2 linked regions of the Plantactinospora soyae genome follow. Each later gene encodes a partner of the first gene's protein in a complex. Links are inferred from orthologs where the notes say so. Each region holds a gene or a part of one and is shown in the gene's direction. Other genes may lie near its edges.

Region 1 (15,367 bases):
CACGATCGGCTTAGGCTGCGGATATGGCGTCCCCGATCGTGCAACCCGAGACCTTCGCCCGTGCGGTGGCGGGGTTGCGCTCGGCGGAGCCGCGCGAGGAGATCCTGCTCGAAGAGGTGGGCGCCCCGCAGCGCCTCGCCCCGTACGCCTTCGCGTTGAGCGCCACCGTTGCGCGTGACGGCGAGGAGGTGGCCACCGGACGCCTGATCCTGCTGCACGATCCCGCCGGACACGAGGCGTGGCAGGGCACCCTGCGCCTGGTCACCTACGTCACCGCCGAGCTGGAGATCGACCTCGCCGCCGACCCGCTGCTGCCCGGCGTCGGCTGGACCTGGCTGACCGACGCGCTCCAGGCCCGGGAGGCGGCGTACCGGGCGCTCGGCGGCACGGTGACGCAGACCATGTCGACCCGGTTCGGCGACCTGGCCGGCCCGCCGGCCGCCGGTGACATCGAGATCCGCGCGTCCTGGACGCCGACGGACGACGACCTGCGGGCCCACCTGCTGGCCTGGTGCACCCTGCTCGCCTCCACCGCCGGCCTGCCGCCGCCCGGAGTCACCGCACTGCCCCGGTCCCGTCCGGCCGGAGCCGCCTGACCGGTCGGCATTCCGGTACGACCGGCCGCTTCCGCGCTGCGCCGGGCCGGAATCCCAATCGCGCCAACAGCCCCAGCCGTCGCACCGGACCCGACTCGCCGGACCGGCTGCGTCGGGGCGATCGGGGCTAAGACTAGGGTTGTCAGGTGACCGACGAACCACCCCTGCGCCGTCGGGCCGCGCAACGCCGAGCAGGGGACGAGCCGCACAGCCTTCCGGCGCCCGCGTCGGAACCCGAGACCGTGGGGCCCGACCCAACGCCCGGCGGGCCCGTACCGCTTCTCGCCCCTCGTGACGGCACCCCGGCCCCGATCGAGACACCTGCCGGCCTGGCCGAGCTCGTGTCCCGATTTGCCGGGGGCACCGGCCCGGTCGCCGTTGACGCCGAACGCGCCTCCGGCTATCGCTACAGCCAACGCGCCTACCTGGTCCAGCTCCGGCGAGCCGGGGCGGGCACCGTACTCATCGACCCGCTGCCCCTGGGCGATCTCCGTACCCTCGACGAGGCGATAGCCGACGCCGAATGGGTACTCCATGCCGCCAGTCAGGACCTCGCCTGCCTGGCCGATCTCGGTCTACGCCCACGCCGGCTCTTCGACACCGAACTGGCCGCCCGGCTGGCCGGCTTCGAACGGGTCGGTCTGGCCGCGCTGACCGAAGCGCTACTCGGCTTCACCCTGGAAAAGCACCATTCCGCCGCCGACTGGTCCAGCCGGCCGCTGCCGGAGTCCTGGCTGACCTACGCCGCGCTCGACGTGGAGATGCTCACGGACCTGCGGGACGCGCTGGCGGTCGAACTGGAACGGCAGGGCAAGGAGAAGTGGGCGGCGGAGGAGTTCGCCGCGCTGGTGGCCTGGGGTTCCCAGCCGCTGCGGCAGCGTCCCGACCCGTGGCGTCGTACCTCCGGTATCCACCGGGTGCGGGGGGCTCGGGCCCAGGCCCGGGTCCGGTCGCTGTGGTACGCCCGGGACGAGATCGCCTCCCGCCGCGACTCCGCGCCCGGCCGGGTACTGCCCGACGCCGCGATCATCGCTGCGGCCGAGATGGATCCGAAGGACGAGCGGACCCTGCTGATGCTGCCCGGCTTCGGCGGGCGGTCGGTCCGCCGGCTGGTCCGCACCTGGCTGGAGGCGTTGGCCGACGCCCGGCAACTGCCCGACGACGCGTTGCCGGTGAGCCCGACGATCGACGGCCCACCGCCACCGCACCGGTGGGCGGAGCGGGATCCGGTGGCGGCGGCCCGGCTGGCAAGGTGTCGCGAGGTGGTCACCCGGATCGCCGCCGGGCACACCCTGCCGCCGGAGAATTTGATCACACCCGACTCGGTACGCCGGCTGGCCTGGATACCGCCCGAGGAGATCAGTCCGGGGACGGTCGCCGAGACGCTGCGCGGGTACGGCGCCCGGAGCTGGCAGGTCGGCCTGATCTCCGAGGAACTCGCGGTGGCGCTGGCCGAGCCGGCCTGACGTCCCCGATGGTCACCCGGCCGGATCCCACCGGCCGGGTGACCTCGACACGCCGGACCTCGGCGGGTCGCTCCCCCAGCGGGTCGGTGCCGGCCCCGGTGGGGTCAGCGTGCCGGCACCGGTGGGGCCGGTACCTCCGCCCGGGTGCCGAGCACCTGGTCGCGGACCCGGGCCCAGGCCAGCGAGTGCCGGATCGCGTCCGCTACCGAGAACTCGGGCTTCCAGTCGAGCAGGGTGCGGCACCGGGTGCTGCGGGTGAACGAGCCGGCGCCGTCGCCCGGACGGGCCGGCGCCTCCCGGATCCGCAGCGGCCCCACGGCCTCGGCGAAGGCGGCGACGAGTTCCCGGACGGTGGTGCCGTCGCCGGTGCCGAGGTTGACCACCTCCACCGACCGGTCGCCGTCGACCGGAAGGATCTCGTCGAACCGGCGCAGCGCCTGGACGTGCGCCCGCGCCAGATCCCAGACGTGTACGTAGTCACGGATCCCGGAGCCGTCCCGGGTGGGCCAGTCGGTGCCGGTGATCAGGAACTCCTCGTCGTCCTCCCAGGCGCTGATCATCCTGCCCAGCGCGTGGGTGGGCTCGATCACCTGGAGGCCGGTACGCAGTTCGGGATCCGCGCCGATCGGGTTGAAGTAGCGCAGCGACAGCACCCGCAGCGGGGTGGCCCCGGCGGTGTCGGCGAGCACCATCTCCATCAACGCCTTGGTCCGGGCGTACGGGCTGGTCGGCTCCAGCGGGGACGTCTCGTCGACGGAGAAGTCGTCGCCGGTGCGGTAGATCGAGGCCGACGAGCTGAAGACGTACCGGTGTGTCCCGTTGCGCAGCACGTGGTCGACGAAGTCCAGGGACTTGGCGACGTTCTCCCGGTAGTAGCGCAGCGGCTCGGCCACCGACTCCGGCACCACGATCAGCGCCGCCGCGTGCACCACGGCACTGATCTCGGGATGCTCGGCGAAGATCCGGTCGACCAGTGGTCCGTCCGCGATGTCGCCCCGGTAGAAGGTGCGGCCCCGGGTGAACTCGACCCGTCCGGTGCAGAGGTTGTCCAGGATCACCGGCTCGATGCCGTCGTCCAGGCAGGCCGAGGCGATGGTGCTGCCGATGAAGCCCGCACCCCCCGCGACCAGGACCTTCATCCCCGTACCTCCGCCCGCGCCGCCCGCGTCCGGGCCACCATCGGCGACGGATCACGCCCCGGTTAAGCCGCTTTTCGGTATTCCTGGCCGTTTAACGGCAGATAGCGGGGATTACGGTCATCCAGCCGGACCATATGTGGCCCGGGCCACACGGGGGGCGCAAACGACAGTAGTTACCGGCTAGTAGCATCCGAGGTACATGCCCGTGTGCCGGCGACCTTCATCCGGTCCGTCGTGCCGCCTGTCGGCGCGAAGGTCGGATTCTGGTCGAAGAGGAGGCTCAAGTGCCCCGTGAAGTCCGGGAGGTCGTCTTCGTCGACGGCGTCCGCACCCCGTTCGGCAAGGCGGGTGGGATGTACGCCCACACCCGCGCCGACGATCTGGTGATCCGCTGCATCCGCGAACTGCTGCGCCGTAACCCGCAGCTGCCGCCGGAGCGGGTCGACGAGGTGGCCATCGCGGCCACCACCCAGATCGGCGACCAGGGACTCACCATCGGCCGTACCGCCGCGCTGCTGGCCGGCCTGCCGAAGACCGTGCCGGGGTACGCGATCGACCGGATGTGTGCCGGTGCGATGACCGCGGTCACCACCGTGGCCGGCGGCATCGCCATGGGCGCCTACGACGTGGCGATCGCCGGCGGGGTCGAGCACATGGGCCGGCACCCGATGGGCGAGGGCGTCGACCCGAACCCGAGGATCCTGGCCGAGAAGCTGGTCGACCCGTCCGCCCTGGTGATGGGCTCCACGGCGGAGAACCTGCACGACCGGGTGCCGCACATCACCAAGGACCGGGCCGACGCGTTCGCGCTCGCCTCGCAGCTCAAGACCGCCAAGGCGTACGCCAACGGCAAGCTCCAGGACGACCTGGTGCCGGTGGCGGTACGCGACCCGGAGACCGGCTGGGGGCTGGCCAGCGTCGACGAGGCTCCCCGAGAGACGTCGCTGGAGAAACTCGCCACCCTGAAGACCCCGTTCCGGCCACACGGGCGGGTCACCGCCGGCAACGCGGCGGGGCTCAACGACGGCGCCACCGCCAGCCTGCTCGCCGCCGAGGAGGTGGCCCGGGAACTGGGGCTGCCGGTGGGGATGCGGCTGGTGTCGTACGGCTTCGTCGGGGTCGAGCCCGAGGTGATGGGCTACGGCCCGATCCCGTCGACCGAGAAGGCGCTGCGGATCGCCGGACTCTCCATCGGGGACATCGGCCTGTTCGAGCTGAACGAGGCGTTCGCGGTGCAGGTGCTGGCCTTCCTCGACCACTTCGGCATCGCCGACGACGACCCCCGGGTCAACCAGTGGGGCGGCGCGATCGCCATCGGCCACCCGCTCGCCTCCTCCGGGGTACGGCTGATGACCCAGCTCTCCCGGCAGTTCGCCGAGCACCCCGAGGTGCGGTACGGCGTCACGGCGATGTGCATCGGGATCGGCATGGGCGGCACGGTCATCTGGGAGAACCCCAACTGGGACGGTGACAGGTGAGCACGAGGAGTGAGCCGGTGTTGCGAGCCCCGCGGTGCGATCGGAGGTCGGTGCAGAAATGACGGTTCCGCGTAACCCGAACGAGGTGATCACCCGGTCGCTGCTGCGACTGGTGAACGTACCCGGGCTGGACCGGCCGGCCGCACTGATCACACTGGACAACGGCTTCGACCACACGAAGCCGAACACCTTCGGGCCGGCGGGACTGTCCAGCCTGGACAACGCCGTCACCGAGGCACTGGCCGCCGATCCGGCGTTCGTCGCGGTGACCGGCAAGCCGTACATCTTCTGTGTCGGCGCCGACCTGACCGGCCTGCCGCTGCTCGCCGACCGGGCCCAGGCCCGCGAGATCGGCCTGCTCGGGCACCGGGTCTTCGCCCGGCTGCGCGACAGCACCGTGCCGACGTTCGCCTTCGTCAACGGCGCCGCCATGGGCGGCGGCCTGGAACTGGCCCTGCACTGCCACTACCGGACGCTCTCCGGCGGCGCGGCGGCGCTGGCGCTGCCCGAGGTCTCCCTCGGGTTGGTGCCCGGCTGGGGCGGCACCCAACTGCTGCCGAACCTGATCGGGATCGCCGGTGCCGCGCAGGTGGTCATCCAGAACCCGTTGATGCAGAACAAGATGCTCAGGCCGAAGCAGGCCGCCGAGCTGGGCCTCGCCGACGTGCTCTTCGAGCCGGCCGACTTCCTGGAGCGCTCGCTGGAGTGGGCGGCCGGGGTGGTCGGCGGGACGATCGAGGTGACCCGGCCGGAGGTCGACCGGGAGATGTGGGACGGCGTGCTCTACTTCGCCCGGCAGATGCTGGACGAGCGGTTGCACGGCGCGGTCCCGGCCGCGTACAAGGCGCTGGAACTGCTGGAGCTGGCCCGGGAGGCGCCGGCCCGGCGTACCCCGGGCGACGCCCCGGACAACCTGCCCGCCGGAATGGTCGCCGAGGTCGACGCGCTGGCCGAGCTGATCTTCAGCGAGGAACTGCGCAGCGGCCTGTACTCCTTCGACCTGGTGCAGCGCCGGGCCAAGCGGCCGGCCGGGGCACCCGACAAGGGGCTGGCCCGCCCGGTGACCAAGGTCGGCATCGTCGGTGCCGGCCTGATGGCCTCGCAGCTCGCGCTGCTCTTCGCCCGCCGGCTCCAGGTGCCGGTGGTGCTGACCGACCTCGACCAGTCCAGGGTGGACAAGGGCGTCGGCTACGTGCACGCCGAGATCGACAAGCTGGTCGGCAAGCGCCGGCTTTCCGAGGGTACGGCCGCCACGCTGCGCGGTCTGGTCAGCGGCTCGGTCGACAAGAGCGCCTTCGCCGACGCCGACTTCGTGATCGAGGCCGTCTTCGAGGACCTCGCCGTGAAGAAGCAGGTGTGGGCGGAACTGGAGAAGATCGTCTCGCCGGAGGCGGTACTCGCCACCAACACGTCGTCGCTGTCGGTCAGCGCGATGGCCGCCGACCTGGAGCACCCGGAGCGGGTGGTCGGATTCCACTTCTTCAACCCGGTCGCCGTACTGCCGCTGCTGGAGATCGTCCGGGGCGAGCGGACCGACGAGGTGACCCTGGCCACCGCGTTCGCGGTCGGCAAGGCGCTGCGCAAGTCCTGCGTACTGGTCGCCGACGCCCCGGCGTTCGTGGTGAACCGGCTGCTCACCCGCTTCCTCGGCGAGATCTTCGCGGCCGTGGACGCGGGCACCCCGCCGGAGGTGGCCGACGCCGCCCTCGACCCGCTCGGCCTGCCGATGCGTCCGCTGGCACTGCTCCAACTCGTCGGGCCGGCGGTGGCGTACCACGTCGGCGGAACGCTGCACGCCGCCTTCCCGGACCGGTTCGGGGTCAGTGACAACCTGCGGCGGATCGCCGAGTCCGGCCAGCCGCTGGTGGTCGACGGCGCCGTCAACCCCGAGGTCGCCGGGCTGCTCCAGGTGGGTTCGTCGCCGCTGACCCCCGAGCAGGTACGTCAACGCGCGCTGGACGCACTCGCGCAGGAGACCCGGCTGATGCTGGACGAGGGCGTGGTGGCCGAGCCACAGGACATCGACCTGTGCATGCTGCTCGGCGCGGGCTGGCCGTTCCACCTCGGCGGCGTCACGCCGTACCTGGACCGGACCGGCACCTCCGAACGGGTCACCGGCCGCCGCTTCCTGCCCCGGGGCGCGGCCAGCCTGCCCTCCTGATCGTCGTCCATCCCCCACAGATCGTGGTGATCGGGGACCTGTCCCGGCTCGCGGCACGTCGCTCGCCGTACGCCAGGGTTCCCGGTCACCACGATCGACAGGTCCTCCTTCGCACGGTCTGGGAGAGACGCCGGACGGGAGAGTCAGGCGGTCGCCGTCAGCCGGCCCGCTCGGTGGCGCTGCGCAGAACGCAGAACTCGTTGCCCTCCGGGTCGGCGAGTACGGCCCAGCCGGTGCCGTCCGGCTCGCGGTGGTCGGCGACGTGGGTGGCACCCAGCCCGATCAGGCGATCGACCTCCGCGTCCCGGCTCCGGTCGGTCGGTCGCAGGCAGATGTGCAGTCGGTTCTTTCCCGACCTGCCCTCCGGCACCCGCTGGAAGTAGACGTCCGGACCGACACCGTCGGGTGGAAGCAGCACCGTCTCGTCGTCGCCGGGCTGGTCCTCGGGGTGGCGGGAGCGGTCGAGCGCCTCGGCCCAGAAGCCGGACAACTCGTACGGGTCGGCAGAGTCGAAGCTGATGTTTTGGATCACAGAACTCACGTGCGCTACCTCCACAGTGGATGAACCTGTCGCACCGAGGCGGACGGTCGGCCGGGCGAGGCGGGACAAAGCGGGCCGGGGCGGGACGAGGCGCGGAGCACCCCGATGCTCGTCGTCCGCCGCTCGCGACGGCCGAGGCTCGCACGGTGAGCACACGGAACGCAAACCCTTCGTGAGCGACACGCCGGAGATCCGGTTATAGCACCGGCTAGCCGCCGCTGACCGTAAGGATGATCGACGGTCGGGCCGAATGGTCCGCTGGACCGAGAGGAAGCACGACGACAGGCAAGGAGTGACAGGTGCCCCTCCCACAGCTTCGCCGTGTCCGCTGGGCCGTACGCGCGACCCTGACCCTCGGGGTGGCGGCCTCGGTGGTGGCCAACGTCCTGCACGCCCGGGACAACCCGATCAGCCAGGCCATCGCCGCCTGGCCCCCACTGGCGCTCCTGCTCACCGTCGAGCTGATCTCCCGGGTACCGGTGCACCGCCGCTCGCTGGCGTTCGCCAGGATGGCCGCCACCGCCACCATCGCCGGGATCGCCGCCTGGGTGTCGTACTGGCACATGGTCGGGGTCGCCGCCCGGTACGGCGAGACGGGCGCGTCGCCGTACCTGCTGCCGCTCTCGGTCGACGGGCTGATCGTGGTGGCCAGCATCTGCCTGGTCGAGTTGGGTGGCCGGATCTCCATCGAGCAGGCCGAGAAGGCCGCGCGGGCCGAGGAACCCGCCGTCGCGACCGTCGCCGCGCCGGGCACCTCCCGGAAGACGCCTCGGGTCGCTCCGGTGCCGGCCACACCGGCCGTCCCCGGGTCCGGCGATTCCGGGTCGGGCCTCTCCGTTCCGGCAGCTCGCGGGTCGGGCGACCCCGGATCGGAAACTACCGGGCCGACCATCGCCGCCGCCCGTCCCCGCCCGGCGGCCGTTTCCGGTACGCCCCGGAAACGGGCCTCCTCCGGCAGCACGGCCGGCACCGCCACCTCGGCCCGACCCCGCCGACCGATCACCGAGACGGCAGCGCTCGCCGCCGCGATCCAGGCGGCCCGGCCGGAGGCGAGCGACGCCGACGTCGCCCAGGAACTCGGAATCACCGCCGCCCGGCTCCGGACGATCCGGCGTCAGGTCCGCGAACTCGACCTGGTCGCCTGAGCCGCCCGCACCCGCCGCCGAGTCGCAGAAGTGTTAGGAAGGGGCCCTTCTTCTACAGAAAACGATAGGAAGGGGCCCTTCCTTACCCCCCGACGACTGCGGAGGCGGCCACCACCGGGGTGGTGTCGGCCGCCGGCAGCGTCACGGTGACCTCCAACCCGCCGCCGCTCTGGGCCACCGCGCTGACCGTGCCGCCGTGCGCGTCGCAGACCGCCCGGACGATCGACAGCCCGAGCCCCGAACCCCGGGCTCCGGTTCGCTCCCGACCGCCGCGCCGGAACGCCTCGAACAACCCGGGTACGTCCACCTGCTCCACCTCGAAGCCGGTGTTGCCGACCACCAGCCAGGCCTGCTCGGGATCCGAACCGGTACGCACCCACAACCGGCCGTGCAGGTGGTTGTAGCGGATCGCGTTCTCCACCAGGTTGCCGGCCAGCCGCTCCAGCAGGCCCGGATCGCCGACGACCGGCGCCGGTTCCAGGGTCGTGTCGACCTGGAGCTTGAGCCGGGTCGCCTCGACCCGCATCGCGGAGAGCGCCGAACTCGCCCCGGCGGCGAGGTCGGTCGGCGCCTTGCGGGCCAGCCGGCGGCCGGCCTGGGCCTCACTGCGCGCCAGCACGAGAAGCGCGTCGACCAGGTTGTTGGCCCGTTCGGACGCGTCCCGGACCACGGTCGCCATCCGGCGGTACTCCGCCACGTCCGCCTCGTCGTCGGCCATCGTCACGTCGATCTCGGTACGCATCACCGCCAGCGGCGTACGCAGCTCGTGCGAGGCGTTGGCGACGAAGCGTTTCTGCGCCTCGAAGGCGCCACCGATCCGGTCCAGCATGGCGTCGAAGGTGCCGGCCAGCTCGGCCACCTCGTCGTCCGCCCCGGAGTAGCGGATCCGCTGGTCCAGGGTGGCCTCACCGAGCCGCCGCGCCGTCGAGGTGACCTGGTGCAGCGGCCGGAGTGCCCGGCCGGCGACCGCGTACGCCCCGGCGACACCGACGATGCTGATCGCCAGCAGCGCCACCAGGCCCTTGGCCAGCAACTCCCGCGAATGGGCCTGGACGAGCTGCTCCTGCCACTGTCTCGCGTCGATCGTCCGGCCGTCGGTCAGCTCGACGAGCGTGCCGGGCTGCAACTGCTCGGTCGGGCGCAGCGCGTCGCCGACCAGCAGCCAGGCGAGCAGCAGCAGGATCGCCCCGGCGCCGATCAGCAGTACCCCGTTGAGCAGGGTCAGCCGGAGCCGCAGGGTCGGGCGCAGCCGGGGCCGGCGCCGGGTCAGATAGACGGTCACGCGCTCACCTGGCCGGGTATGTAGGGGTCGGGCACCCGGTAGCCGGCGCCGACCACCGTCTCGATCAGCGGTGGGTCGCCGAGCTTCTTGCGCAGCGTCATCACGGTCACCCGGACGGTCGTGGTGAACGGGTCGGTGTTGGCGTCCCAGACCCGTTCGAGGAGTTCCTCGCTGGAGACCACCGCGCCGCGCGCCTTGAGCAGCTCCTCCAGCACGCCGAACTCCTTGCGGGCCAGGTCCACCACCACCCCGCCCCGGGTGGCGACCCGTTTGGCCGGATCGACCACCAGGTCGGCCACGGCGAGCACCGGCGGAGTCACCGGGGTGGCGCGGCGGCCGAGGGCCTGCACCCGGGCCACCAGTTCGTCGAAGGCGAAGGGTTTCGGCAGGTAGTCGTCGGCGCCCAGCTGCAACCCCTCGACCCGGTCGGCGACCGTGCCGCTCGCGGTGAGCATCAGCACCCGGGTCAGGGTTCCCGAGGTGACCAGGTCGGCGCAGATCTGGTCGCCGTGCACGCCGGGCAGGTCCCGGTCCAGCACCACCACGTCGTACCGGGTGACGAAGGCCATCTCGTGCCCGGCGGACCCGTCGTACGCCACGTCGACCGCCATGCCCTGCCGACGCAGTCCCCGGACGATCGCGTCGGCGAGATTCCGCTCGTCCTCCACCACCAGTACCCGCACCATGACCTCCCCGGCCGCTCGTCCAGGGACAACCTATCCGTGGTCGACAAGTCACCGGCCGGGGACGCGCCTGCGCCGGTGTCCGGGGCCGGCCTCGGCTACCGCTGTAGCTGCCACAGCCCGATCGAGCCGTCGGCCAACCGGCAGCGCAGCGTCTCCCCGCTGAGCCCGCAGTCGCCGGAGACACCCTCCAGGACCGTCAGCACCCGGGTCCGCAGGGTCGTCGTGTCGATCTCGGCCACCCAGGCCCGACGGTTCGCGCCGATCCGGATCCCGATCGGCCGAGGATCTCCGGCCTCGCTGTCGACCAGCTGCCAGGAGCCCAGCTCGGCGAGCACCCGTCCGGTGGCGGGATCCACGGCGTACTGGAGATTGGGGGTACCGAAATCCGAACCGGCGGTGGCGATCCAGACGTCGCCGGCCAGCAACAGGCTGGTCCAGCGGGAGTCCGACCATCGGACCTGACCCGTCCGACCGTCCCGGACCCGCACCCCGTTGTCCCGCAGGTAGGTACAGAGCTGGGACCCGCAGGTGACCGGCCCGTACTCCAGGCCCTTCTCATTGGGGATCGACCACCTGCGGTCCAGCCTGTCCGGCCCGTGCCACCCGTACGCGGTCAGCGACCGCCGTTCGTGCACGATGACGAGGTCGTCGACGACGTCGACGTACCAGTAGTTGTCGGTTCGCTCGGTGGGCGGTGGCAGCTGGGCGGTCCGGATGACGGCACCCGTGATCAGGTCACGCATCTCGATGCGTTCCGACGCGACCAGCGCCACCTTCGGACCCTGGCCGAGCATCGAGTGGTCGTACGCGCGCCGGGCACCGGCCGGCGTCGGCATCGACCAGCGCACGTCTCCCGACGCCGGGTCCACCACCTGCAGGGTCCCCGGCGGGCGTTCCTCGACCGGGTCCTGTTCGTCCCCGTCCAGCGGATTCCAGCCCTCCGGCCCGGCCCAGAGGACGAGGTCACCCGTGCCGCTGATCGCCTCCAGCGTCGCCGCCCGGTGCCAGGAGAGCGCCCCGGTCGTCGCGTCCACCGCGGTGACCACGATCTGTCCGCCCGACGGTTGTTCCGAGTACGACACCAGCACCAGCGTGTCGCCGAGCAGCATCGGCTGGCTCACGTCGCCGGGTGGCAGGGTCGTCCGCCAGCGTGGCGTGCCCTCGGGCAGCCGGTACGCGGCGATTTCCCGGCCGGACGTGTACGTCCCCACCCCGGCGACGACGAACACCCGGTCCCGGTCCGCCAGGACCATCGCGCCGAGCCGGGCCGGGACGTCCACCGCCCGCCACGGCCCGGGAAACGGGTTACCGGCGGCCATCGTGGCGAGCAGCCCGACGAGCACCGCCGGCAGCCCGACCCGGAGGAGCATCGACCGACGATCTCCGGGACGAGGCGCCCGCTTCCCGGTGCCGACCAGATCGTGCGCCGGCTCGGCACCCAGTTCACCCAGCTCGATGGTGGGCATGCACTTCCCTCCCGAGGATCCGGCGACGTCCCCACCCCGCGCTCCGGCACACTCCGGATGGACCACACCGGGTAGCGGCAAATCGGACGCGAAGCCACCTGTACGATGGCGCCTCGTGGCAGTTCCGGTGGTGGACAACTCTTCGGACGCCGAGGCCGGCTCGACCGAGACCGGTCGACCTCGCCGGTGGCGTAGGTTCCGGGCACCCGCGCGGGCCGACGTACTGGTCATCGGAGCGTACGTCCTGCTCGGTGTCTTCGTCTGCGCCAACTACTGGGCCGACATCCAGCACCGGGTGTCGTCGCACCTGCCCACCGACCACAGCTGGTTCGAGTGGCTGCTGGCGCACGGCGCGTACTCGGTCCAGCACCTGGAGAACCCGCTCTTCTCGGCCCGGCAGAACGCGCCGGACGGGGTCAACATGATGGCGAACACGTCGGTGCTCGGCATCAGCCTGCCACTGGCCCCGATAACGCTGCTCTTCGGCCCGCAGGTGTCGTACTCGGTGTATCTCGGTGGTGCGCTGGCCGCCACGGCCGCGACCTCGTACTGGATGCTCTCCCGCCACCTGGTCGCCTCCCGGGGCGCCGCGTTCGTCGGCGGCGCGTTCCTCGGTTTCGCGCCCGGCATCATCCACCACGCCAACGGCCAGCCGAACTTCGCGTCGAACTTCCTGCTTCCACTCATCGTGGTCCGGGTGCTCCGGCTCGGCGAGCCGGGCCGTTGGCTGCGGGGCGGAGTGGTGCTGGGGCTGCTGGTGACGTACCAGATCTTCATCAACGAGGAGATGCTGCTGCTCACCGCGCTGGCCTGCGCGGCGATCGTGCTGCTGTACGCCGTCTTCCGGTGGTCGCAGACCCGGGCCCGGGCGTGGAACTTCCTCCGTGGGCTCGGCGTCGGCGGTGCCCTGGCGCTGCTGCTGGCCGGCTACCCGATCTGGTACCAGTTCAACGGCCCGCAGTCCTACCGGGGGTTGCAGGGCGGCGTCTTCCACAACTGGGGCGAGGACCTGCGGGCCTTCGTGACGTACTCCCGGGACACCATCGCCGGCTCGCCGGAGGTGGAGAAGACCATCGGGATGACCGAGCAGAACACCTGGCTCGGTTGGCCGCTCGTCGGGCTGGCCGTGTTGGTCGCCGTCCTGCTCTGGCGCACCAGCGTGACCGCCCGGATCGCCTCGCTGCTCGCCGTCGGATTCGCGCTCGCCTCGCTGGGGCGGCAGGTCCGGATCGACGGCCGGGTGACCGAGATCGAGGGTCCGTGGCACCTGCTGCCCGAGGATCTCCCGCTGGTCGAGATGATGATGCCCACCCGACTGAGCCTGGTCACGGTGGCCGCGGTCGGCATCCTGATCGCGCTCGCCTGGAACGAGGTCGCCAGGACCCGGACGGGTCCGACCGGGCTGGCCGGTATCCCGCTGCCGGGCAACGGCAGGCCCACGAACGGGCTGTCCGGCAACGGCAGGCCCAGCACCGTCGCGCTGGACGGCGGCACGGCGGTCGACGTACCCGGCCGGCTGGAGCCGGCCCGGCCACGGCTGCGGATCCTGGCGTACGCGGCCATCGCGCTCGCGCTGCTGCCGATCTTCCCCCGCCCGCTGCCGGCCCAGCACATCGACCTGCCGCCGCACTTCATCACCTCCGGGGCCTGGCGGCCCTACGTCCCCGCAGGCCGCACCCTGGTGCCGGTGCCCATTCCGAGCAACGTGCACGGCCTCTCGACACTGAGGTGGAGCGCCCTGACCGAGCAGGCGTTCCCGATTCCGGCCGGCTATTTCATCGGGCCCAACGCGGAGGGCAGCGGCGTGTTCGGCGCCCCGTCCCGGCCGACCAGCATGCTGATCTACGGGACGATGGACCGGGGAGCGGCGCCGGTGGTCACCGAGGAGAACCGGCGCCAGGCGATCGAGGACCTGCGGTTCTGGAAGGCCTCCGTGGTGGTGCTCGGCGACCATCCGGCGACCCCGGCGCTGCACGTGCTGCTGGCCGGGCTGCTCGGTCCGGGTCAGCGGGTGGACGACGTCTGGCTCTGGGACGTCCGCCCACTGGTCGGCTGACTCCCGGCCGATCCGGCCGCCGGCCGAACCGTTCCACGGCCGTACCGGCGGGTCGGCTGATCGGCGGCGGGTCAGCCGTCGACCTGGGCGCGGACGTCCCATACCCAGGCGCCGGAGATGTCCCGCCCCGGGCCGAGGAGCCGGTCGAGCGTCTCCTTGACCGGAGCGCCCCGGTGCAGGCCGCCCTGCACCACGATCGCCGCCCGCCAGTGCCGGAGATCCTCGATCGCCTGCCGGCGTTCCGCGTCGCCGATCACCGGCACCTCTCCGCTGCGGGCGACCCGGCCGAGCAGCACCGCCGTCGGCCGGTCCGGCGAACCCCACCGGGCCTGCCGGTCGTCCGCACCCGTCGGGCCGATGAAGTACCCGCCCGGCGCGGTGAACGCCAGCCCGGTCCGCGCCGACCAGTACATCCCGGCGATCGCCTCGCTGCCCGTCGTCGGCGGCACCGGCACGAGGGTGCGCCCCGGCGGCACGTACGACCGCCACTGCCCGCTGGCGATGAACTCCGGGACCGGCCAGACCGGCTTGGTGACCAGCGGCGCCGGCGCCACCGGCAGCAACACGGCGACGACCGCCCCGGTCCAGAGCAGCCGGACCGGCACCCGTGCGCCCAACGGAGCCGGTCGGTCGGTCGCGGGATGCGCTCCGGCGACTCCAGCGGCTCCGGCGACTTCGGCCGGCCGGTTGGCCCGGTCGAAGACCCGCTCGAAGGAGATCGCCAGCAGGATCGCCAGGACCGGCACGCAGATCAGCGGAAACCGGGCCGGCACCGCCAGGTCGATCAGGGGCAGCCCGGAAACCAGCCGGTACGGGCCTTGCAGGTCGAGCGGTTGCCCGCCGAGCCGTACGGTCTCACCCAGCGCCAGCGCGGCGAAGACCACCGCACAGAGCACCAGCGCCTTGACCAGGGGCCGCCGCCACTGCCAGATCGCGATCACCGCGCAGAGCACGATCAACCCCAGGCCGAAGAAGGAGTTCTCCTCGGTCGCGTTCGGTGAGAGCAGGCCGGGCACCGAGTCGTACCCGGTGATCGACTGCCGGGCCACCGCGGTGAACGACTCCAGGTCCAGGGCGTACGCGGCGGGGTCGAACGGCAGTCCCCGGTAGTGCCCGGGGCCGAAGAACTGGAACCACAGCGGGTACGCCAACAGCACCACCCCGGTCACCGTGCCCACGCCCAGCCGACCGAGGAACGCCGGAGCCAGCCGTCGGGCCGTCGCCGGAGCCGCCACCGCGTAGCCGACGGTGAACAGCCCGCAGGCGAGAACCAGGAAGGCCAGCACCTCCTCGCCGAGGAAGACCTGATAGGTCACCAGCAGTCCGAGCAGTACGCCCCGGCGCCGTACCC
Region 2 (15,372 bases), 2.4 Mb from region 1 along the record:
GCCGGTGCCGGGATCGGTCACCTCAGCTGATCGGCCGGACCAGGCCTTCTTCGCACCGCCCAGTCGGGCCTGCTGTCGGCTGTCGCCGGTCGGGCTGCCTGCCGAACCGCCCGGTCAGGCCTTCGGGATGTCGAACAGGTTGGCGATGTTGGCCGCCAGTCCGAGGTCGCCCTTTGCCTTCAGCTTGCCGGTCATGAACATCATGACCGGGTTGGCGCCACCAGAGACGATCTTCAGGAACTCGACGGGTCCCATCGTGAGGGTCAGCTTGGGGTCCCGCTGCGGGGTCTCCGAGACCGTGCAGGTCGCGTCCTCGATGACGATCTCGTAGGTGTCCGCGCCACCGTCCGGCCGGCCCGTGATGGTCCAGTGGATGACCGTGTTGGTCGAGCCCGCCCGGTCGGCCCGGAACAGCGACGGCATCCGACCGAACACCGCCTTGAGTACGGTGTCGCGCAGGTCGCTCTGCATCACCTCGGTCAGCTTGTCGTCCGGAGTGGACTTGACGAGCTGGGCGAACTGCTTGGGATCGACCGAGGTGAAGGTCGCCGGATCGAAGTCAGTCATGGAAATGGACCTTCCGGGCTGAGTCATGGTTACTGATGCGTAACCTTACGTACGAGTAGGTAAGGTCGCAAGGTGTCCACGCCCACCTTCAAGCGGCTGCCCCGAGCCGTACGCGAGCAGCAGATGCTCGACGCCGCCGTCAAGGTGTTCTCCCGGCGCGGCTTCCACGCGGCGAGCATGGACGAGATCGCCGACGAGGCCGGGATCTCCAAACCCATGGTCTACGCCTACCTGGGCTCCAAGGAGGAGCTTTTCACAGCTTGCCTGCATCAGGAGGGAACCCGGCTGATGGAGGCGATCGTCGGTGCGGTCGTACCCGACCTGCCGTTCGACGAGCAGTTGTGGCGGGGACTGCGGGCGTTCTTCCGGTTCGTCGGGGCGCACCGGGACGGCTGGGCGGTGCTCTACCGGCAGGCGCGCGGGGAGCGCCCGTTCGCGGACGATCTGGCCGCGATGCGCAGCCGGATCATCGAGGTGGTCGCCGGGATGCTCGACCGGGGCCTGGTCGCGCAGGGGCGCGAGGTCCGCGCGGCTGAACTCGAAGTCATGGCGTACGCCCTGGTCGGCGCCGCGGAGTCGCTGGCCGACTGGCTCGCGGACCACCCGGACGCCGACCCGGACGGGATGGCCACCCGGATGATGAACTTCGGCTGGACCGGCGCCGGCAGCATGCTCGCCGGGCACCAGTGGCGGCCACCGCCCGCTGCCGACTGACCGGCCTCACCGCAACCCGACGTCGCTCACTCGAACCGTACGTCGTCGAGGTCGATGGAGACGGTCATGAGGTCCTTCAGCACGGCGCCGTCCTCGCCGAGCAGATAGACCCGCCGCCTGGTCGGCACCATGATTCCGTCGAACTTCTGGTGCTGGAAGGAGTAGTGCGCCGCCGGGCCGGTGTCGGACCCGATGACCTCGGCGACGTAGTCATGTCGCCGGATCAGCCCGTCGGCGTCGATGTAGTAGACGTTCTCCCGGCGGTGCGTCGCGATGTGCTCGGGGAAGATCACCCGCAACCGGCGCCAGGTCTCGCCCTCCTCCTGCCAGGGCGTCAGCTCCTCCGTCTGGAACCCCGGGTCCGCGAACGAGAACGGCTCGGTCAGGTACGTCCACATGGCGTATCCGCCGAAGTAGGCCAGGTGCAGCCGGTCCCACGGCGTGTCGAGGCTGTGCCCGGTGAAGGCGGCGCGGGGATCCTGGCGCTCCTCGACCACTTCGCCCGCATCGGTCTCGATCGCGACCCGGTCCGCGGTGAAGGCGGTGCGCAGCCCCGGCCCGCCGAACGGGAAGTGGCTGGTGAACTGCTGGTGGAGGTCGACCCGGACGTTGATGTCAGCCATCGCGCCGTCCTGGCGCTTGATCGCCCAGAGTCCGCCACCGACGGTCAGGTGCGTCCGGAGGGAGGTGAGTTGGTTCCACCGCTCCAGGCCACCGTGCGCGGCGATGGTGAAGTCTCGTAGCTCGGTCATCTCGGGGTTCTCACCATTCGTGTCGGGGCTGACCGGTTCGGTACGCCGCTCTGATTACGTAATAGGCAAAAATGTTTTGCCGATTACGACGCTAGCATGCCATGTGCCAGGTCGGTAATGGGCTTAGTCAAGACGACCATGTCGACGTACTATGGCCGGATGGTGACCGGCGCGACTCGAACCGATCGGGAGATGGCCGTCCCGGCCGCTGCTGTGGCGGTCGTGGACCTGTTGAACTCGCGTCCCTACGCCAATATGCCGGACAAGCTCGACGACCCCGAGCGGGTGGCGCAGGTCCTGCGTCCCTTCGGGCAGGAGGACGGCGTCCCCTCGGCGCAGCGGCTCGACCTGGTCCGGGCCGTCCGATCCGATCTTCTGGCCCTGGTCGACGCGGCCGATCCCGCCGACGCTGCCGGCGGCTGGGCCGCATTCTCCGGACGCGTCTCGGCCGTGACGTTCCAGCAGGATTTCTCCGTGCCCGGACAGGTGGAGTTGCGCCAGGTCGCCGGAGATCCGGTGGTCGGCCGAATCACCCAGGACGTTGCCGCGCTCGTCGGCGCCGGTGACTGGTCCCGATTGCGCCTCTGCGCCAACGACGTGTGCCGCGAGGTGTTCTACGACACCACGCGCAACCGCAGCCGCCGCTGGCACTCGTACGAGTACTGCGGCAACCGGACCAACGTAGCCGCCTACCGGGCCCGGGTCGCCGGCTCCGGCTCGACGTCGGTCCGCCAGGGCTGATCCACACCGGGCCGACTGGCCCGATCCGCCGGGCGATCTGCCTCGCTGCTTCCCCTTCCCTCCCCTTCCTCGCCGCTTCCCGAATCACCACTTGACGCGGCCGGCTGAGGGTGTCAGTGTCATCTGACAGGGGGTGTCAGTCTTCTCTGACACCCGGGAAGGGAACCGGAAGCATGGACCACGCTCCGCACTCGGTGGAGGAACTGCTGCGGGTGCTCACCGCGTTGGCGAGTCCCCACCGGCTGCGGATCATCGCCGCACTCGCCGAGGGCCGCACCTACGTCAGCCAGCTGGCTCGACAGCTGGAGATGAACCGGCCGCTGCTCTACATGCACCTACAGCGGCTGGAGGCCGCCGGTCTGGTCGTCGGAACCCTCGAAACGGCCCGGGACGGCAGTTCGGTGAAGTACTTCGAGGTCGTGCCGTTCGCGGTGGGGCTCACCCCGGAGGTGATCACCGAGGCGGTGCGTTCACCGGAGGCTCAGGACCCGCCGGCCGGCGGACCAGTAACGCACGGACCAGCAACAGCCGGAACAGGAACAGGAACAGAGCGACCAGCAACAGACGGACCGGGCGCGGACGACCCGGGAACGGGCAGCTCGGGAGAGGACAGACGCCAGTGAGCAGAGTATTGGCCGCCGACCTGGACATCGCACAGACGACGATGATCGCCTCGGCGGGGTTGGTGATCGTGCTCGCCGCCATCGTCGGCTACGTGGCCCTGGGTATCTACCGGGCCCGACAGACATCGGCCGACGCGGAGCAGTACCGCGCGTTGGCCGAGCGCACCGCCGACGCCGAGGAGCGGACCGCGGAGGCCGTGTCGGCCACCACGGTGGAACTTCAGGGCATGCGCTCGGAACTGCGGGCCACCCGTGACGAACTCGTCGAGGTCCGGCAGCGCCTGGCCGAACTGGAGCGGTTGTTGAGCCAGATCGGCTGACTACCCGACCAGAGCCGAGCCAGATCGGCTGACCCGACCCGACCCGAGCCGGATCGGCTCGACCGTCCGAGGGACCGGGCGGGGGACCCCTAGCGGAGGATTGCGATGAGGATCGACATCCGGCGTGTGGTACTGGCGGTTGCGGCGATGGTCGCGGCGCTGCCCATCGCCGTGGCCACCCCGGCCGGGCCCGCCTCGGGCGAGCCGGCCGGCGACGACTTCACCCGGGTCGAGGCGTACCTGCGGCAGCACATGACCGACACCCGGACACCGGGTCTGGCGTACGCGGTGGTCCGGGGTGACCAGGTCGTCGGCCAGGGCGCGTGGGGAGTCGACGGCGACGGTGCGCCGGTGACCGCGCAGACGCCGTTCGTGCTGGGCTCGGTGACCAAGTCGTTCACCGCCCTGGCGGTGATGCAACTCGTCGAGGCCGGTCGGATCGGGCTCGACATCCCGGTCCGCCGGTACGTGCCGTGGCTCCGGCTCGCCGACGAGTCGGTCGCGGCCCGGATCACCGTACGGGAGCTGCTGACCCACACCACCGGGCTGCCGCAGGTCGTGGCGATGGGCCTGACCGACCGGTACGACAACACGCCCGGCGCCCTGGCCCGGTCGGTGCGGGACCTGGCCACGGTCTCGCCGACGGTGTCTCCCGGCGGGGAGTACCAGTACAGCGACGCCAACTACATGATCCTCGGGGTACTCGTCGAGACGGTGACCGGGGAGACCTACGGCGGGTACCTGCGTCGGTCCGTGCTGGATCCGCTCGGTATGACCCGCTCCGCCGCCACCGACGTCGAGGCACGGGCCATCGGTGGGATACCCGCCGGCCACCGCTACTACTTCGGCCGTCCGCAACGCTTCGACCCGCCCTTCGACACCTCCGGAGTGTCGTACGGCTTCCTCGGGGCGAGCCTGACGGACATGACGCACTACGCCATCGCCCAACTGAACGACGGCCGGTACGCCGACGCCGCGCTCCTCTCCGGCCAGGGCGTCGCCCAACTGCACGCCGGTGTGGTCGCGACCGAGGGCGGTGGCCGGTACGGGATGGGCTGGCGGGAGAGCACTCTCGACGGGACCGGTGACCGGATCGTCTGGCATGCCGGGGCGACCGCCAACTTCTTCTGCAACGTGGTGCTCGTACCCGGGTCGGACCTGGCCGTGATCGTCCTGTCCAACATCTACAGTCTGGCGATGGACTGGCCGTTGGCCTCGGCGGCGTTCAACGTCGCCCGGATCGTCCGGGGTGGCGCCGTCGAGGCGGGTTCCGCCGATCCGGTCTTCGGCTGGGCGCTGGCCGGCCTGCTCGCGGTCGCCGGGGTGCTGCTCGTGCTGCTGGTCTGGATGTCGGTGCGGGCGATCCGCCGGCGCCGACGTCCGGTGGGGGCTCCGCCGTCGCGCCGCCGGATCGTCGTCGGCACCCTGGGCTGGGTGCTCGGCTGCGTCGGGCTGGCGGCCGGGGTGCTGTACGGGGTCCCGACGTTCTGGGACGGTGCCGGTCTGGCGCAGGTGCTGCTCTTCGCGCCGGACATCGGGCACATGATCATCGTGGTCGCGGTGCTGGCCGGCACCCTCGCGCTGCTCCGTCTCGGTCTCGCCGGGTACGCCCTGTCGGGCAAGGTGGAGCGGGTGCCCCGGTCCGTTGGACCGGAGCACCCGCTGGCGTCGACCGCCGGGTGAGGCGGATCAGGTGTGCTGTGCGCCGAGTCGGCCGACGCCCGCACCCACGATCAGATCCGACCGGTGCCGGCACCGCCGGTGACGATCGACTTCACGTTGGCGGCGGGGTCGACGCTGACGCTGTACGGCAGGCCCGCGACGCTGCCGCCGGTCTGGCCGCTACCGGAGCTCACGAAGTGGTTGTTCCGGGCGACCAGGGTGCCGGGGCCGGAGTCGGCCTCGCCCAGGTGGTACGGGTCGTCGGTGTTCTCGAAGTAGTTGCCCTCGACGAGCACACCGGCGCCCTCGGTGGAGGCGACGCCGTAGCCACCAACGCTGTTGTAGTAGTTGTTGAAGACGTGCACCGGGTTACCGAACCGGACCCGGGGGTGCCGCTGCTCGGAACCGTCGAACCAGTTGTGGTGGTACGTCACGCGCAGCTTGCCGCGGTCCTCGCCACCGTTGTCGTCGGAGTGACCGAGCAGGAACGACTTGTCGTGGCCGAAGACCCGGTTCCAGGAGACGGTGGCGCAGTCCGAGGCCCGCTTGATGTCAACCGCGCCGTCGTTGCCGTTGGTGAAGCTGTTGTGGTCGATCCAGACCCGGGTCGAGTACTGCACGTTGATCGCGTCGTCGCTCCAGTTCCGGAAGTTGATGTTCCGGATGATGACGTTGCTGACGCTGGCGACGTTGAGCCCGCCGCCGGTGATGGCCGCGCCGCTGCCCACACCGATGATGGTCTTGTTGGCGGCGACCTTCTGCATGCCGCTGATCGACAGGCTGCCGGAGAACCGGATCACGCGTGCGCCGCTGGCCTGCATTTCGCTGACCAGTTGGCTGCCGCTGGTGACGGTCACCGGGGAGGCGCTGCCGCCGCCGCTGGTGCCGCCGCACTGGGTCGCCCAACCCTGCATGTTGAACGAGGCGGCCGACGCGCTTGGCATCGCGGCCAGCGAGGTGGCCGCGAGTACGGCGGCGGTGGCCGCGGCGAGCATCGGCACCCGGGTGAGCCGCCGGGTGCGATCGGACTTGGTGGTTCTGGTGCTGGTCACAGCTACCTCCGAGTGGAAGTGGTCCACCCCGGCAGCCGGGTCGCGGGTGGGACGCGGAAGCCGCCAGCGGTAGGTGGACGGGTGCGGCCGGGGGGTCCGGCGCACCGGGACGGGGGACCTGGAAAGCGCTTTCCAGGTCATAACGAAGACTATCGATGCGCCTTCGCCCCTGTCAACGGTAAATTTCGATGTTTGGTCCGGGCTGTCGGCTTAGCCCTAGATCGACGCCACCCCGCCGACCAGGTAGGGCCGGCCGCGCCCGGGGTCGTGCAGGGCGAAGGTCCAGGCCGGGGCGGCGTGGAACGCGACCGTGCCGGGCAGTGGCAGCGGCAGCTTGAACGCCACCTCCACCTCGTACGCGTCCGGTAGTCGGCCCTCCAGCGCGGCCAGGCAGCGGGCCTTGCTCCACATGCCGTGCGCGATCGGCCCCGGGAAGCCGAACAGCCGGGCGGCGATCCGCGAGGTGTGGATCGGATTGCGGTCCCCGGACACCCGGGCGTAGTCCCGGCCCACCCGGGACGGCACCCGCCACAGCGCGCTCGGGACCGGCGGCGTCCGCTGCTCCCCGGCCTCGCGCCGGCCATCCGCCGCCGCACCGTGCTCCGGCCGGGCGCTCTCCGTCCCGCCGCGCTCCCGCCGCAGGTACGTCGACACGCCGCGCCAGACCACCTCGGTGCCGACCGAGGCGGTGCACAGTACGTCGAACTGCCGCCCCCGGTCGTGCGGACGCAGGTCGACGGCGCGTACCGACAGGTCCAGCGGCTCGGCCGCGTCGATCCGGCGGTGCACGGTGATCCGGTTCGCCACGTGCACCAGACCGACCAGCGGCAGCGGGAACTCCGGCGCGCTCATCAGGCGCAACGCCAGGGGAAAGGCCAGCACGTGCGGGTACGTCGGCGGCAGCGCGTCGGCGAGCCGGAACCCGCACACCTGGTCGTACCCGGTCAGGTGGTCGCGGTCGACGGTGACCCCCCGGACCACCAGCTCCTGGTCGGGCAGCCGGTCGCCCCGCCGGGCCGGTCCGAAGCCCGGGGCGAGCCCGATGGCCGCCCGGCGGTAGAGCGGCCCGGCGGCCGGAATCCTCGACAGCTCGATCTCGGCGTCGGTCATCAGGCCTCCACTCGATCGGTCATTACGCGGCCTCCGGTCGGTTGTCAGGCCCCGAGCACGTTCTGGCCGCAGACCCGGACCACGTTGCCGGTGATCCCGGCGGATCCCGGCGAGGCGAACCAGGCGATGGTCTGCGCCACGTCGACCGGCAGGCCACCCTGGGCCAGGCTGTTCATCCGCCGACCGACCTCGCGGAGCACCAGCGGGATCCTGGCCGTCAGTCGGGTCTCGATGAAGCCCGGGGCGACGGCGTTGATCGTGATTCCCCGCTGGGCGAGCAGTGGTGCCATCGAGTGCACCAGTCCGATCACCCCGGCCTTCGAGGTGGCGTAGTTGGTCTGTCCCCGGTTGCCGGCGATCCCGGCGATCGAGGAGACCCCGATCAGCCGGCCGCCGTGCGGGATCAACCCCCGGTCCAGCAGTACCTCGTTGATCCGCTCCTGGCTGGACAGGTTGACCTCCAGGACCTGGTCCCACCAGTCCGGGTTCATCCGGCCGAGGGTCTTGTCCCGGGTGATTCCGGCGTTGTGCACGACGATGTCCACCCGATCGTGCCGGTCGGCCAGGTGCTCGGCCAGCCGTACGGGTGCGTCCTGGGCGGTCAGGTCGAGCTGTACCGCCGTACCGCCGACGCCGTTGGCGACCTCGGCGAGCGCGTCCCCGGCGGCCGGTACGTCGAGCGCCACGACCTGGGCACCGTCGGCGGCCAGCACCTCGGCGACCTGCGCGCCGATGCCCCGGGCCGCCCCGGTGACCAGGGCGATCCGGCCATCCAGCGGGCGCGCCCAGTCGACCTCGGGTACGTCGGCCGGGGTGATCCGGACGACCTGCCCGGAGACGTACGCCGAGCGGCCGGAGAGGAGGAAACGCAGCGTCGACTCGACGGCCCGTTCGGCACTGGGGGCGACGTAGACGAGCTGGGCGGTGGTGCCCCGGCCGAACTCCTTGCCGATGCTGCGGATCAGACCCTCCAACGCGCGCTGCGCGGTGGCCTCCCGATGGCTGGCGCAGGACTCCGGCGGGGTGCCGAACACGATCACCCGGCCGGACGGGTGCAGCGCCCGGGCCAGCGGATGGAAGAAGTCGAAGAGGGCGCGCAGCCCGGTCGACTCGGTGATCCCGGTGGCGTCGTAGAGCAGGGCACCGTGCGGAGCCGGCCGGGCACCGGTCGCCTCGCCGTGCGCGGACACCCCGAGGCCGGTGGCGACGTCGGCACCGCCGGTCAGCTCGGCACCGCCGGACATCGGGGCTCCGCCGGGCACCGGGGCTCCGCTGGTCATCTGGGCTTCGGTGGACAGTTCGATCCCGGCCGTGGCGAGCAGTGTCGCCAGGGGTTCGCGCAGCCGGCCACCGGGGGCGGCGTCCAGCCGGACCGGGCCGTGGATCAGCGGGTCACCGGGACGGTACCGGCGCAGGCGGGGCGGGTCGGGCAGGCCGAGGCGCCTGACCAGCGCCCGACCGGCTCCGGTGTGGGCGAAGCTCGCGTACCTGTCACTCATGGGCGTAGCCTACTCGCGAGTAAGGTTGTGACAACCCTGCGTTCCGGAGGCGTCACCATGGAAACCGTACGTCGTGTCGCGGTCGTCGGAGGCAACCGGATTCCGTTCGCCCGCTCGAACGGCCGGTACGCCAAGGCGTCCAACCAGGACATGCTGACCGCCGCCCTGGACGGGCTGATCGCCCGGTTCGGGTTGGCCGGCGAGCGGCTCGGTGAGGTGGCCGCCGGAGCGGTGCTGAAGCACTCGCGGGACTTCAACCTGACCCGCGAGGTCGTACTCGGCTCCCGCCTCGACCCGCGCACCCCGGCGTACGACCTCCAGCAGGCCTGCGGCACCGGCCTGGAGGCGGCGATCCTGGTCGCCAACAAGATCGCCCTCGGGCAGATCGACGTCGGCATCGCCGGAGGCGTGGACACCACCTCGGACGCGCCGCTGGCGGTCAACGAGGACATGCGGCGCACCCTGCTGGAGATCAACGCCGCTCGGAGCCTCGGCGGGCGCCTGCGGGCCGCCACCCGACTGCGCCCGGCCCAGCCGTTCCGGCCGGAGGTCCCGCGTAACGCCGAGCCGCGTACCGGGCTGTCGATGGGGGACCATGCCGCCGTCACCGCCCGGCGCTGGAACGTCGCTCGCCAGGACCAGGACGAACTGGCGGTACGGTCGCACCAGCGGCTCGCCGCCGCGTACGAGCGCGGGTTCTTCGACGACCTTGTCACGCCGTACCTGGGGCTGACCCGGGACCAGAACCTCCGCCCGGACACCAGCGTGGAGAAACTCGGCGCGCTCCGGCCGGTCTTCGGCACCCGGGGCCCGGACGCCGACCGGGCGAGCATGACGGCCGGAAACTCCTCGCCGCTGACCGACGGCGCGTCGACGGTGCTGCTCGCCTCACCGGAGTGGGCGAAGGCGCACAACCTGCCGGTGCTGGCCTGGTTCGGCCCGTCCGAGACCGCCGCCGTCGACTTCGTGCACGGCGACGAGGGGCTGCTGATGGCTCCCGCGTACGCCGTACCCCGGCTGCTCGCCAGGGCGAAGCTGAGCCTGGCGGACTTCGACTACTACGAGATCCACGAGGCGTTCGCCTCGCAGGTGCTGGCGACCCTCGCCGCGTGGGAGTCACCGGAGTTCTGCAAGGACAAGCTCGGCCTGGACGCCCCGCTGGGTCCGATCGACCCGGCCAAGCTGAACGTCAACGGCTCGTCCCTGGCCGCCGGGCACCCGTTCGCGGCGACCGGTGGCCGGATCGTCGCCACCCTGGCCAAGCTGCTCGCCCAGCGGGGCTCGGGACGCGGCCTGATCTCGATCTGCGCGGCCGGCGGCCAGGGCGTGGTGGCGATCCTGGAACGCTGAGCGGCCTGACGCCCACTCCCAAATAAGTGTTTGATAGTTGGCGTTCCGTCTCCTAGACTCCCCAACATGTCCTTGGGAGTTGATGGTCCGGACCCGCAGCCGGACGCCGACGAAGCGCCGGACCAGCGGGCGCGGCTGCGGGGCCTGGCCCATCCCGTCCGGATGCGGATCCTGTCGCTGCTGACCGCGACGGCGATGACCGCCGCCGAGATCGCCCGCGAACTCGACCTCACCCACGCCAACGCCAGCTACCACCTGCGGCACCTGCTGGCAGCCGGTCTGATCGAGGCGGCCGGCGAGGAGCGGATCCGGGGCGGGGTCGCCAAGCGCTACCGGTACGACCCGGCGCGCAATCCGAGCCGACCCCCGGCAGCGGCGGGAAGCGAGCCGACCCCGGAACACCGGCTGGTCTACGCCGCACTCGCCGCCGAACTGCGACGCCGCTCCGCCGAGCTACAGCCCGGCCCCGGCAACTTTCTCACCGATGCCGAGTTCTGGGTCGACCCCGAAACCTGGGACGAGATCCGGAACGCGGTCGCCGAGGCGTCGGCCCGGCTGCACCGGGCCGCCCGTCCGGCGCACACCCCCGGCACCCAGCGGGTGAGCGCGACCGTCGCCCTGTTCCGGATGGAGGACACCGATGCGGTCCGGTGACAGCGCCCTCGCGCCGCTGCGGCACCAACCCTTCCGCTACCTGGCACTCGGTCGGGCCGCCACCATGCTCGGCAACTCGATCGCGCCGATCGCGCTCGCGTTCGCCGTACTCGATCTCACCGGGTCGGTGCGCGACCTCGGCCTCGTGGTCGGCGCGCGGTCGCTGACCAACGTGCTGTTCCTGCTCTTCGGCGGCGTGCTGGCCGACCGGCTGCCCCGCAACGCCGTGATGGTGGTCTCCTGCACGCTCGCGGCGGTCACCCAGGGCGCGGTCGCGGCCCTGGTGCTCACCGGCACCGCGACGATCCCGACGCTGATCGCGCTCAGCGCCGTCAACGGCGTGGTGACCGCCTTCGCCTGGCCGGCCGCCGCCGCGCTGGTGCCGCAGACCGTGCCGGCCGAACTGCTGCAATCGGCCAACGCCCTCAACCGGCTCGGCGTAAACGCGGCCATGATCGGCGGTGCCTCGCTCGGCGGCATCCTGGTGGCCGGCGTGGGACCGGGCTGGGGTCTGCTGGCGGACGCCGCGACCTTCGCATTGGCCGGGCTGGCCTTCGCCCGGGTACGGGTCCCTTCGGTCGCCAACCGCGGCACCACCCGGCCCAACCCGTTCCGGGAACTGCGCGAGGGCTGGACCGAGTTCGTCTCCCGCTCCTGGGTCTGGGTGGTGGTCCTCGGCTTCCTCCTGATCAACTTCGCGTACGCCAGCTCGGTCAACGTCCTCGGCCCGGCCGTCGCGGACGAGACGATCGGACGCCGGGCCTGGGGTCTGGTGCTCGCCGCCCAGACCGTCGGGATGGTGGTCGGGGCGCTGGTGGCGCTGCGCATCCGGGTACGCCGACTGCTCCTGCTCGGTGTGCTCTGCATGTTCGCCGACGCACTGCTGCTGGTCGGGCTGGCCTGGTCCCCCGGATTCGCCCTCCTGCTGCTCACCGGGTTCATCGCCGGGGCGGCGGTGGAGCAGTTCTCGATCGCCTGGGAGACCTCGATGCAGCAGAACATCCCGGCCGACAGGCTCGCCCGGGTCTACTCCTACGACGCGCTCGGCTCGTTCCTGGCCATCCCGCTCGGTCAGATGGCCATCGGGCCGGTGGCGGTGGCCCTCGGAACCGGACCGACCCTGCTGGTCGCCGCCGGGGTGGTGCTGCTGGCGGTGCTCGGCATGCTGCTCAACCCCGGCGTACGCCAACTGACGGCGCACCGGCCTGCGCCCGAGGATGCGCCGACGCCGGATGTTCCGGAGACCGGTGGGTTGGTCGCGCCGGGTGCCGTCGGGCCGGTCGAACCATCCAGCCTGGCCGGAAAGCCCTGACCCGATCCACTGTGGTCTTTGGTCGGACGTAAGCCTCGACCGGATGTCGACATGGTCGAGGCGATAAGGGAGTCCCGCCTGTTCGGACGGATCGGTATCCTCCGCGTGATCAATCGGACCGAGCAACGGGGCGTACACGATGAGTCAGCCAGCACCGCCGGTGGAAGCCGCCCCGCCCCTGCCCGCTCCACCCCTGCCCGAACCGCCCGGCCCGTCGGCGGCACCGGCGCGGCCGGCGTTTCGCTCGATCGGACGTACGCTGCTCGGGTTCGCCCTGATGGTGCCGGCGCTGACCGCGCTGACCTGGGCGTACCTCGTGCCGACGGTGTCCACCGTGATGGCGAGCTTCCAGCACGGTGGAGTGTTCGGCCCGTCGGAGCCGGCCGGTGTCGACAACTACCGGTTCGCCTTCGAGGACGGGGTGGTGGGGCAGTTCGGCTTCGCGCTCTGGCTCGGCGTACTGCCGCTGGCCTTCGCGGTGCTGGCCGCGCCGCTGCTCGCCGTGCTCGCCGACCGGACCGGACGGGTGGCCCGGCTGGTGACCCGGGCCGTGCTGGTACTGCCGATCGCCGGGTACGCCCCGTCCGCGGTCTTCCTCGGCTGGGCATTCGAGCGGTTCGCACCGGGCACCCTGGAGGATGGTGCCCGCCTCGAACTGACCCGGATGCTCGCCGCCACCTCGTTCGGGTTGGTCGTCGCGGTCGCCGCCACGGCGTACCTGAGTGCGCTGCGGCGTTCGACGCCCGAGCATCGCCCCGGCCCGGCCATGCTGACCGTCGGCGGCCTGCTCGCCCTGGGCGTACTGGCCACGGCGTTGCAGATCTTCGCCGGGCCGAGCCTGATCACCGGAGGCGGGCCGTGGGGGACCACCATGACGCCGCTGATGGGAGCGATGTCGACCTTCTCGATCGACGACCTCGGGTCGGCGGCCGCCACCTCCACACTGCTGCTGCTCGTCCTGGGGCTGCTCGGCCTCGGCGCGGCCTGGCTGCTGTTGGCCACCCGGGCGAGGATCGAGTTCGAGGGCCGGCGGGACGGTCGGGTACAGCCAGCGGAGACGGCGCCGATGGCCACTGGCTGGACGCGCTACCGGAACCCGGGACTGCTGGTCGTCGCGTTGGTCGTCTTTCTCGGCATCGTCGGCTGGGCGGTCGCGCCGTGGCTGACGAAGGTGTTTCCCGGCGACGGCGTACCCGCTGACCTCGACACCACGCGGCTGTTCACCCATACCTGGCTGCCACCGCTGATCGGCGCACTGGTCTCGGTCGGACTGGCCGCGGTCGCCGGCTTCGGCATCGGGGCACTGCGTCCGTTGGGGCGGTGGAGCGAACTGCTGCTGCTGCCGTTCGCGCCGTGGCTCTTCGTCGGCCTCGGCCCCGTGCTGCTGGACCACAGTCTCCGCGTCACCATGGTGTTCGGCTTCCACCGTGGCCTGCTGGAGGTGATCCCGCTGGCCCCGCTCTCCATTCCGGCACTGTTCGCCTTCACCCTGCTCTTCCGGGGCCAGCATGCGCGGTGGCACGGGGGTGGGATGGGACGCGCCCTGCTGGTACCGGCGCTGCCAATGCTGCTCCTCGCGGTGTTGCTGACCACGTTGCTCGGCGCCCAGCAGACGGGCTGGATCGAGGCGAACACCGGAGTTCCGCAGGACTCGGCGGCGCTGCTGGCCGAGCACGCGGCACGCGAGGACGGTGAGCTGGACACCGGGCTGCTGGGCCTGGTGCTTCCGCTTCCGATCTTCCTGGTGTTCCTGGTGGCGTTCGTCGGGATCCAGCTCGGCTACCTGGACCGGCTCGCCATCCGGGTCGGCCGGCCCACACCGGAGCTGACGCCGCTTCCCGCACTACCTCTCTCCGCCGACCCGGACGTTCCGGATCCGGTGGACTCCGCCGACCTTCCGGCGCTTCCCGATCCGGTGCCCGCGGCGGAGCGGAAGGCATCCGTCGTACCGCCCGGCTAACCTGCCGAACATGGACGAGCTTGACTACTACCGGGGCCACAGCCGGCCGACCGACCCGGGTGCCAGGCAGCACCTGTTCAGCGGTCTGCCGGCCGACGTCGCGGGGATGGCCACGGTGATCGGCGGCGTGATGCTGCACCGTGACTGGGCCTGGCGGTTCGGCTTCACCCTTGCGGAGCAGCGTCGCGAGGAGGCCAACACCCGGTACGTCGAGGCGATTCTCGACCACCTCGGCACCCTGGACGAGCGCCGGCCGGAGGAGCGCTTCGCCGGCACCTGTCGGGACTTCACAGTCCTGCTCTGCGCGATGCTGCGGCACGCCGGCGTACCGGCCCGAGCGCGAGCCGGGTTCGCCGGCTACTTCAACGACGGCTTCTTCGACGATCACTGGGTGGTGGAGGCCTGGGACGAGGACCACGGCTGGCGCCTGATCGACGCACAGGTCGCCAGCGTGCCCAAGGGCACCTACACCGACGCCGACGTCGACCCGCTGGACGTGCCCCGCGACGGATTCCTCGTCGGTGGCCAGGCCTGGCAGGAATGCCGGGCCGGTCACCGGGACCCCGACCGGTTCGGCCTCAGCGCCGCCGGCATCACCGGGATGTGGGAGGTCCAGGGCAACGTGCTACGGGACCTGGCCAGCCTCAACCGGGTCGAGACGCTGCCCTGGGACAACTGGGGCATCATCCCCGTCCACTATGACGAGCTGGATTCCGCGGACATCGACCTGCTCGACCGTCTCGCCGTCGTCAGCGCGGCCGGTGGCCCGCTGCCGCAGGCGACCGAGGCCTACCGCAGCGACCCGCGCCTCCTGGCACCACCCTCCCTGACCGGCAGCGTTCCCACCGGGCACTGAACGGATAACAACCACAGCGAAGACCGGTATGGAGCGCCGTTCGGTACGGTCGTCGTCGTCATGGAGTCGAGCGGCGGGACGTATGCGATGAGTTTTCCAGGGCAACCGCCAGGGACCGGGACAATCAACCCCGCAACAGGCCATCCCGTACGGCCGGTCGGATCCGGCTCGGTGGGACGGGTGCTGCTCGGGCTGGCACT

What was found.
Region 2: the proteins of H4W31_RS18590 (region 1) and H4W31_RS07705 are in contact, whole or in part, in a solved structure (PDB 8BNU), measured with the Escherichia coli proteins. The link is inferred for Plantactinospora soyae from one-to-one orthologs.

What each region holds. Positions count from the first base shown.
Region 1 is NZ_JADBEB010000001.1:4,149,058-4,164,424, reverse strand. The notes cover bases 4,312-7,288. They hold H4W31_RS18590 (3-hydroxyacyl-CoA dehydrogenase NAD-binding domain-containing protein), read left to right. Parts: upstream 4,312-4,737; coding sequence 4,738-6,840; downstream 6,841-7,288. Other genes in these bases: H4W31_RS18585 (VOC family protein), read right to left, coding at 6,998-7,288; H4W31_RS18595 (thiolase family protein), read left to right, coding at 4,312-4,679. Also shown: H4W31_RS18610 (DUF3000 domain-containing protein), read left to right, coding at 24-596; H4W31_RS18605 (ribonuclease D), read left to right, coding at 743-2,062; UDP-glucose 4-epimerase GalE, read right to left, coding at 2,167-3,201; more of H4W31_RS18595, read left to right, coding at 3,486-4,311; more of H4W31_RS18585, read right to left, coding at 7,289-7,381; H4W31_RS42860 (DUF2637 domain-containing protein), read left to right, coding at 7,681-8,526; H4W31_RS18575 (sensor histidine kinase), read right to left, coding at 8,609-9,796; H4W31_RS18570 (response regulator transcription factor), read right to left, coding at 9,805-10,491; H4W31_RS18565 (outer membrane protein assembly factor BamB family protein), read right to left, coding at 10,590-11,960; H4W31_RS18560 (hypothetical protein), read left to right, coding at 12,088-14,016; H4W31_RS18555 (hypothetical protein), read right to left, coding at 14,088-15,367. UniProt on the Escherichia coli protein: Catalyzes the formation of a hydroxyacyl-CoA by addition of water on enoyl-CoA. Also exhibits 3-hydroxyacyl-CoA epimerase and 3-hydroxyacyl-CoA dehydrogenase activities.
Region 2 is NZ_JADBEB010000001.1:1,729,771-1,745,142, reverse strand. Bases 8,262-11,243 are described here. They hold H4W31_RS07705 (acetyl-CoA C-acetyltransferase), read left to right. Parts: upstream 8,262-9,097; coding sequence 9,098-10,390; downstream 10,391-11,243. Other genes in these bases: H4W31_RS07695 (MFS transporter), read left to right, coding at 11,031-11,243; H4W31_RS07700 (ArsR/SmtB family transcription factor), read left to right, coding at 10,457-11,044; H4W31_RS07710 (3-oxoacyl-ACP reductase), read right to left, coding at 8,262-9,040. Outside these bases: H4W31_RS07755 (SCP2 sterol-binding domain-containing protein), read right to left, coding at 115-567; H4W31_RS07750 (TetR/AcrR family transcriptional regulator), read left to right, coding at 691-1,281; H4W31_RS07745 (hypothetical protein), read right to left, coding at 1,308-2,033; H4W31_RS07740 (CGNR zinc finger domain-containing protein), read left to right, coding at 2,193-2,774; H4W31_RS07730 (hypothetical protein), read left to right, coding at 3,394-3,717; H4W31_RS07725 (serine hydrolase domain-containing protein), read left to right, coding at 3,823-5,400; H4W31_RS07720 (pectate lyase family protein), read right to left, coding at 5,451-6,374; H4W31_RS07715 (MaoC/PaaZ C-terminal domain-containing protein), read right to left, coding at 6,648-7,541; more of H4W31_RS07710, read right to left, coding at 7,586-8,261; more of H4W31_RS07695, read left to right, coding at 11,244-12,356; H4W31_RS07690 (sugar ABC transporter permease), read left to right, coding at 12,496-14,316; H4W31_RS07685 (transglutaminase-like domain-containing protein), read left to right, coding at 14,327-15,172; H4W31_RS07680 (sugar ABC transporter permease), read left to right, coding at 15,344-15,372.